Regions from separate parts of the Cupriavidus sp. 22TCCZM04-2 genome, predicted to be linked through region 1. Evidence: riboswitches for the same ligand, from Rfam matches in the RefSeq annotation. Region 1 holds a riboswitch; the other holds the start of a gene.
What was found. Region 1 has a riboswitch for glycine ahead of gcvT (glycine cleavage system aminomethyltransferase GcvT). Riboswitches for the same ligand answer to the same signal wherever they lie in the genome.

Region 1 (4,235 bases):
CTTCCTCGCGCCCCTCCAGCATGCTCATCAGCGCCACGGTCTGCGTCAGTTCAAGCAGGTTCTTGCCTTCACTGCCGAAGCCATCCGCATTGTCGAAGCCGGTGGCTTTGCCCTCGCCCTCCGGCTCGGGCCGCGTGCCCTTGCGCTTGAGCCATTCGAGGAACTCGAGCGTATTGGTCCAGCGCGACTGGGCCTGGCGCTCATCGAACGAGTCATACAGGTAGGCCTCGTAGTGGATGCCTTCCATCATGTCGTCCAGCACCACGCTGGCCGGATCCTTGGTCGCGCGATCGGCCAGGCGCACCATCGATTCGCAGAACACGCGCAGCGGCTCGAGTTGGCGCGGCTGCAGCCTGGCTTCGATGCCCCCCATCATGGCGGCCTCGAACAGCGACACCTTGGCCTGCCCCGCGAACGTGCCCAGCACTTCCAGCGTGGTGTTGCCGATGCCGCGGCGCGGCGTGGTGATGGCGCGGATGAAGGCGGGATCATCGTCGGGGTTGGCGATCAGCCGCAGGTACGCGCAGATGTCCTTGATCTCGGCCTTGTCGAAGAAGCTCTGGCCGCCGGACAGCACATACGGAATGCGCTCGCGCCGCAGGATCTGCTCGAAGAGCCGCGCCTGGTGGTTGCCGCGGTACAGGATGGCGTAGTCGCGGAACTGCGCGCGGCGCTCGAACTTGTGGGCGGACAGGCGGAACACGACGGACTCGGCCTCGTGCTCCTCGTCGTTCATCGGATGGATGGCGATCGGGTCGCCCATGCCGTGCTCGCTCCACAGCTTCTTGTCGAACAGCTTCGGGTTGTTGGCGATGACCGCGTTGGCCGCCTCCAGGATGCGCACCGTGGAGCGGTAGTTTTGCTCCAGCTTGACGACCTTGAGGTCAGGGAAATCGGTCTGCAACAGGCGCAGGTTGTCCAGCGTGGCGCCGCGCCACCCGTAGATGGCCTGGTCGTCGTCGCCCACCGCCGTGAACGCCGGCGCGCGCAGGTGCGAGCCACCCGCGAGCAGCTTGAGCAGCTGGTACTGGCACGCGTTGGTGTCCTGGTATTCGTCGACCAGGAAATAGCGCAGGCGGTTCTGCCACTTGAGCTGCACCGTTTCATTGCGCGCGAAGAGTTCGGCGGGCAGGCGGATCAGGTCGTCGAAATCCACGGCCTGGTAAGCATGCAGGGTGGCCACGTAGTTGCGATAGACCAGCGCCGCCTGGTGTTCGTCGGCGTTGGCGGCCTGCGCGATGGCGGCTTCCGGGTCGACCATGCCGTTCTTCCACAGCGAGATGGTGCCCTGCACGCTGCGGATCAGCTTCTTGTCGGTGGTGCCGAGCTGCTCCTGGATCAGGCCGAAGCAATCGTCCGAATCCATGATCGAGAACTGCGGCTTCAGGCCCACATGCTCGGCTTCCAGGCGCAGGATCTGCACGCCTAGCGAGTGGAACGTGCACACCGTGAGCTGCTTGAGCGGCAGGCGCTTGCCCTCGCGCGAGGTCTTGCCCTCCATCAGCTTGCCGATGCGCTCCTGCATCTCCTTGGCCGCCTTGTTCGTAAACGTGACGGCGGCGATATGGCGCGGCTCGAAGCCCTTGTCTTCGATCAGGTGCGCGATCTTCTGCGTGATCACGCGGGTCTTGCCCGAACCCGCGCCGGCAAGGACGAGGCAGGGCCCGTCCAGGTAGCGGACGGCTTCGGATTGGGCAGCGTTCAGGCCGTGGGTCATGCGTGGGATGTCTGGCGTGGAAGGTGCGTCGGAGGGCGGCGGAGGCGCCTGGTACGCAACATGCCGCAGCATGCCGGCGGCCGGCGCGAAGCCGGCCATGTTAACACGCCCGGCAGGGCCGTTCTGTCAGCGGAAATCGCTATTTTCTTGCTGCGGATATTACTGAAGTAACACTTGGTAAGAGCCAAAACCTGCGGCATATCGCGGCTTCTAATCGGTATGGCGGGGTGGATTCCGATCTGCCCCGGGCCCATTGAAGTCACTTCCGGAGCCAATCATGAGAACTCTACGAGCCCTTGGCAAGGCGACACTGGTAGGCGTTGCGGTAGCTGCCCTGGTGGGCGGCTGTTCCGATATGACGCCCAAGCAACGCAATACCGCAATCGGCGCCGCGGCCGGTGGCGTCGGCGGTGCCGTGCTCACCAACGGTAGTGCGGTCGGTACGCTCGGCGGCGCCGCGCTTGGCGGCGTGGTCGGTAACGTCGTGACGGACGATAATCACCACCACCGCTGATCGGCGCTGAGGCAATCGCTTACGGCAATAACGGGCGGGCCTGCCGCGTTGACAAAGGCAGGACCCTCCCGTACATTGCGCGCATCCGACCGGGAGAGCGCGCACCCGTTGCGCCGCCGAAGGGGTATCACCCGAAAACTCTCAGGCACCATGGACCGTTCGGATCGGCATGCAACATGCACACGATGCATGCCGCACTCTGGAGAGCGGCACCCGCCAGCCATGGCGAGCGTGCCCACCGAAGGGGCGCGCGAGGATCGGACCTGCTAGGCGGGGCGACCTCGTAATCTCTCAGGTATCGAGGACAGAGGGGTCATCCGCGGCAGCGGATTGCGACGCTATTCGAGCGAAGCAAGCGCTGCGGCGGATGACCCTTTTTCGTTTTCGAAACCGAGATTGCCCCCGAGGATTCCCATGACGCTCCAGGCCACGCCCCTCAACGCTATCCACCGCGCCCTCGGCGCCCGCATGGTCGATTTCGGCGGCTGGGACATGCCGGTCAACTATGGCTCCCAGATCGAGGAACACCACGCCGTGCGCACCGACGCGGGCATGTTCGACGTGTCGCATATGTGCGTCGTCGACCTCGCCGGTCCGAACACCCGCACCTTCCTGCGCGGCCTGCTGGCCAACAACGTCGACAAGCTGCAGACGCCCGGCAAGGCGCTGTACTCCTGCATGCTCGACGAGAAAGGTGGCGTGATCGATGACCTGATCGTCTATTTCTTCGCCGAGGACCGCTTCCGCCTGGTGGTCAACGCCAGTACCGCGCTGGGCGATATCGAATGGATCCGCGCGCGCAATGACGCCACCGGCAGCGGCGTGACGATCACCCCGCGCCGTGACGACGTAGCGCCAGCCGGCACGCTGCCGCTCGCCATCGTCGCCGTGCAGGGCCCGAACGCCCGCACCAAGGTATGGAGCGCCTTCCCGTCCACCCAGCCATCCGACGCCCTCAAGCCCTTCAACGCCATCGTGGTCCAGGATCCTGCCATCGGCGAGATCATGGTCGCGCGCACCGGCTACACCGGTGAGGACGGCTTCGAACTCGTGGTGCCGGCCGAGAACGTTGCCGCGGTGTGGGAGAAGCTCGACGCCGCAGGCGTGCGCCCCGCCGGTCTCGGCGCACGCGACACGCTGCGCCTGGAAGCCGGCATGAACCTGTACGGCCAGGACATGGATATCAATACCTCGCCGCTGGACGCGGGCCTGGCCTGGACCGTGGACCTGCTGAGCGAGCGCGATTTCACCGGCAAGGCGGCGCTCGCCGCCGCCGGCCAGCGCCAGCAGTTCGCCGGCCTGATCCTGCGCGACAAAGGCGGCGTGCTGCGCGCGCACCAGAAGGTCCTCACCGCTGCCGGTGATGGCGAAATCACCAGCGGCACCTTCAGCCCGTCCCTGTCGCAGTCGATCGCTTTCGCGCGCCTGCCGATGGGCGTGGCGGTGGGCGACACCGTGCAGGTGGAGATCCGCGACCGCAAACTCGCGGCGACTGTGGTTAAACTGCCGTTTGTGCGTAATGGCAAGGCACTCGTGAGCTGAGGCGGTAACGCCCCGGCCCACCTCAACGGTCGCCCATCGCGCCTGGCCCATCGACCGATGGCAGGCGCCTGAACCAAGAACAAATCTGAATCCGGAGAACCCTCATGAATTTCCCCGCTGACCTGAAATACACCGAGTCGCACGAGTGGGTGCGCGTCGAAGCCGACGGCACCCTGACCATCGGCATCACCGACCACGCGCAGGACGCGCTGGGCGATATCGTCTTCCTGGAACTGCCCGAAGTGGGCAAGTCGGTCGGCGCCGGCGACGCGCTCGCCGTGGTGGAATCGGTGAAGGCCGCTTCCGACATCTACGCCCCGGTGGCCGGCGAAATCATCGCCGTCAACGAGGCCGCCACGGCCGCGCCGGAAAGCGTGAACGCCAACGCCTTCGACGCGTGGCTGTTCAAGATCAAGCCGGCCAACAGCGACGACGTCAACGGCCTGATGTCGGCCGACGCCT
Region 2 (4,235 bases), on a different contig from region 1:
TGGCCGAAAGCGGCTTCGAGGTGGTGGCCAATACGCCGGAGCAGTTCGCGCAGTTCGAGAACCAGGAACTCAAGCGCTGGAAGACGGTGATCGAGCAGGGCAAGATCACGATGGACTGAGCTGGGCCAACAACCGCGTGATCGTGCTTGGCGGGGAACTGCAGGGCGCACAGACGTGGCGGCGCCTTGCCATGCCGTTTAATCGCAGTCCCGTTTGGGGGGGATTTTCGGGTCGCATGCGTAACGGTCAAGCAGTTTTGACTGTCGGGAAATCGCTTCACGGTGGTAAAGTGTTGCCCCGTTAATACATTCATCGCATTTCGTCAATGTATTAACAATTGCGTTGGCCGGGGTAGTTCCACGAATCGCGCAATTCTTACGGCACGCAAGCCGGGCACGCATCCGGCGCGGCCGATCTTTCCAGCACAGCAGAGACATCCCGTGAATTCTCCCTCCCTCGACGCATTCCTGGCCGGCGTAGCCCGGCGCGACCCCGGCCAGCCCGAATTCCTGCAGGCCGTGAAAGAAGTCATGATGACGCTTTGGCCGTTTGTCGAGCGTCACCCGCGCTATGCCGACCAGGCGCTGCTCGAGCGCCTGGTCGAACCCGAGCGCGTGATCCAGTTCCGCGTGGCGTGGACCGACGACCAGAACCGCGTGCAGGTCAACCGCGCGTTCCGCGTGCAGCACAGCTCGGCCATCGGCCCGTTCAAGGGCGGCATGCGCTTTCACCCGACGGTGAACCTGTCGGTGCTGAAGTTCCTGGGCTTCGAGCAGACCTTCAAGAACGCGCTGACCACGCTGCCGATGGGCGGCGGCAAGGGCGGTTCCGACTTCGACCCGAAGGGCAAGTCGGACGCCGAGGTGATGCGCTTCTGCCAGGCCCTGGTCACCGAGCTGTTCCGCCACCTGGGTCCGGACACTGACATCCCTGCCGGCGACATCGGCGTGGGTGCGCGCGAAGTCGGCTTCATGGCCGGCATGATGAAGAAGCTGTCGAACCAGTCCGCCTGCGTGTTCACGGGCAAGGGCCTGGCGTACGGCGGCAGCCTGATGCGTCCGGAAGCCACCGGCTACGGCACGGTGTACTTCGCGCAGGAAATGCTTCACCGCCGCGGCATGGGCTTCGACGGCCTGCGCGTGCTGATTTCCGGCTCGGGCAACGTTGCGCAGTACGGCGCTGAAAAGGCTATCGAACTGGGTGCCAAGGTGCTGACGCTGTCGGACTCCGGCGGCGTGCTGCATTACCCGCAGGGCATGACCGCTGGACAGCTTGCCGAAGTCATGGCGTTCAAGAACGAAGAGCGCGGCCGTCTCTCTGACTTTGCCGCGCGCCATGGCCTGACGTTCGAGGCAGGCCGCACGCCGTGGCACGTGCCCGCCGACGTGGCGCTGCCGTGCGCGACGCAGAACGAACTCGATGGCAACGACGCCGAGGCCCTGCTCGGCAATGGCGTCATCTGCGTGGCCGAAGGCGCCAACATGCCTTCCACGCTGGAAGCCGTGGACCGCTTCGTTGACGCGAAGATCCTCTACGCGCCGGGCAAGGCCAGCAACGCCGGTGGCGTGGCCACGTCGGGACTGGAGATGTCGCAGAACGCCATGCGGCTGTCGTGGCACCACGCGGAGGTCGACGAGAAGCTGCACGCGATCATGAAGGATATCCACCAGAACTGCATTCACCATGGCCAGAAGGACGGAGGCTATGTGAACTACGTCGAAGGCGCGAATATCGCGGGCTTTGTGAAGGTTGCGGATGCAATGCTGGCGCAAGGGGTGATTTGATCTTGTCGTTCCTGGAGGGCCGCCAAGCACGACAAGCCAATCATCCCAAAAATCCAATCTCCCTCTGCCGTGGGGGATAACCCCACTCACCAACCCCCGCATCTTCAAGCTATCATCCCGCTCGACAGGCCCTCGCCTGTCAAAAAACAAGCGGCGCCGGATCAACCTCCGGCGTCGTGCGACATCGCAGGAGAGACCGGCTCGCCGCTTGGCGGGTCCGGCGCCGACGGAGCAACCGCCCCGGAAACTCTCAGGCACCGAGGACTGTGGCGTCGCAAGTACAGATCTGGAGAGAGGCGCTTCGCGCCCACCGAAGGGGACGGCATGGTCGTTGGCCATGCCGAAGCTCTCAGGTACCACGGACAGATGGGGCAGGGGACCGGCAACGGTCAAATTCATCCTTGCTTCAGGACAATCTGTCATGTCTCACATGCTCGTCATCGGCGCCGGCATTACCGGCGTCACGACCGCCTATACCCTCGCGAAACAGGGCTATCGCGTCACCGTGCTGGACCGTCACCACTATCCGGCGATGGAAACGTCATTCGCCAATGGCGGCCAGCTTTCCGCCTGCAACGCGGAGGTCTGGAACAATGCCGGCACGCTGCTCAAGGGCTTCAAATGGATGATGCGGCGCGACGCGCCGCTGCTGCTCAATCCGCGTCCGTCGTGGCACAAGTACTCGTGGCTCGGTGAATTCGTCGGCAACCTCCGCAACTACCGCGCGAATACCATCGAGACCACGCGCCTGGCCATCGCCGCGCGCCAGCACCTGTTCGACATGGCGGAGCGCGAGCAGATCGATTTCAATCTGGAGCGCCGCGGCATCCTGCACTTCTATCACGACCGCCCCAGCTTCGAGGCCGCGGGCCGTACCAACCAGATGCTGGTGGAAGGCGGCCTGGAGCGCTACGCCGTCACGCCGGAAGAGATCCGTTCGATCGAGCCGACCCTGCAGGGCCATTACTACGGCGGCTACTACACGCCGTCCGATTCCACCGGCGACATCCACAAGTTCACGCGCGGCCTGGCGCGCGCATGCGAGCGGCTTGGCGTGACGTTCCTGCACGGCGTCGACGTGAAGGCCGTGGACCTGCGCCCGGACGGCGTCACGATGCGCGTGGGCGCATCGGAAGCCGCCATCGCTTCGGGGCAGGATGGCGGCGAACACGAAATCAAGGGAACCGCCGTAGTGGTCTGCGCCGGCGTGGGCAGCCGCCATATCGCCGCGATGCTGGGTGACCGCCTCAACGTCTATCCGGTCAAGGGCTATTCGATCACCGTGCATCTCGATGACGCGCGCAGCGTGAAGAACGCGCCGTATGTGAGCCTGCTCGACGAGAGCGCCAAGATCGTGACCAGCCGGCTGGGCGTGGACCGTTTCCGCGTCGCCGGCACCGCCGAATTCAACGGCGACAACCGCGATATCCGGGCGGACCGCATCGCACCGCTGGTGTCATGGGTGCGGCGCAATTTCGATATCGAGACTTCGCGGGCGGTGCCATGGGCGGGCCTGCGGCCGATGATGCCCGACATGATGCCTCGGGTCGCGCGCGGTCGCGCCACGCGCGTGTTCTACAACACGGGACACGGACATCTGGGCTGGACGCTTTCTGCCGCCACGGCCGCGATGATCAGTCACACCATCGCCGCCAGCCACCCGGTTCACTGACTTCGCTCAGTCCTCCGCCGCCCCGGCCGGCGCCATGCGGCCGGCCGCGCGGTGCGCCACCAGCTTCTTGTAGAACGCCGCGCGGCTGATGCCGATGGCCGCGGCCGCGCGCGGCGCGTTGCCGCGGCTGGCAGCCAGCGCCTGTGTCAGGAATGCGGCCTCGTACTGCGCCATGGCATCGGCGTAGCCCTGCGGCGCCGGCGGCAGCAACGGCGCTGGCGTATCCGTCACCACCGGCTGCGTGGCGGGCGCTTGAGCCGGTGCCGTGACCGCGCGCCGGCCAAGCAGCGGCGCCAGCATCGATGCATCGACCTCGCCGCCGTCGTGCATCATCACCAGCCGTTCCAGCGTGTTGCGCAGTTCGCGGACATTGCCCGGCCAGTCGTGCTCGCCCATCAGCGCGAGCGCGGAGTCGGACAGCACCGGCGCATCGCGTTCGGTGCGCCGGCAGATTTCTTCCAGGATCGCGTAGGCCAGCGGCAGCAGGTCCGCCTGGCGCAGGCGCAGCGGCGGCAGGCAGATCGGCACGACATTGAGGCGGTAGTAGAGATCCGCCCGGAACTTGCCCGCCTCCACCAGCGCGGGCAGGTCGGCCGACGTCGCGGCAATGATGCGCACGTCCGAGCGGATGATGCGGTTCGAGCCGATCGGCTCGATCTCCTTGTCCTGCAGCGCGCGCAGCAGCTTGCCCTGCAGCGAGAGCGGCATGTCGCCGATCTCGTCGAGGAACAGCGTGCCGCCATCGGCCAGCTCGAACTTGCCGACACGTCCCTTGCGCT

Region 2: it holds a riboswitch for glycine, as region 1 does, so the genes downstream of both, AC3FKG_RS21200 (D-amino acid dehydrogenase) here and gcvT (glycine cleavage system aminomethyltransferase GcvT) in region 1, are expected to answer to the same signal.

Annotation. Positions count from the first base shown of each region.
Region 1 covers NZ_JBYOJS010000005.1:114,520-118,754, forward strand. Annotated here, with positions in the region: gene AC3FKG_RS10595 (UvrD-helicase domain-containing protein) at 1-1,717, opposite strand, end outside; gene AC3FKG_RS10600 (YMGG-like glycine zipper-containing protein) at 1,995-2,231, shown strand; glycine riboswitch at 2,312-2,399, shown strand; glycine riboswitch at 2,421-2,549, shown strand; gene gcvT (glycine cleavage system aminomethyltransferase GcvT) at 2,646-3,773, shown strand; gene gcvH (glycine cleavage system protein GcvH) at 3,878-4,235, shown strand, end outside.
Region 2 covers NZ_JBYOJS010000015.1:105,376-109,610, forward strand. Annotated here, with positions in the region: gene AC3FKG_RS21190 (Bug family tripartite tricarboxylate transporter substrate binding protein) at 1-119, shown strand, start outside; gene gdhA (NADP-specific glutamate dehydrogenase) at 441-1,784, shown strand; glycine riboswitch at 1,962-2,061, shown strand; gene AC3FKG_RS21200 (D-amino acid dehydrogenase) at 2,206-3,456, shown strand; gene AC3FKG_RS21205 (sigma-54 interaction domain-containing protein) at 3,463-4,235, opposite strand, start outside.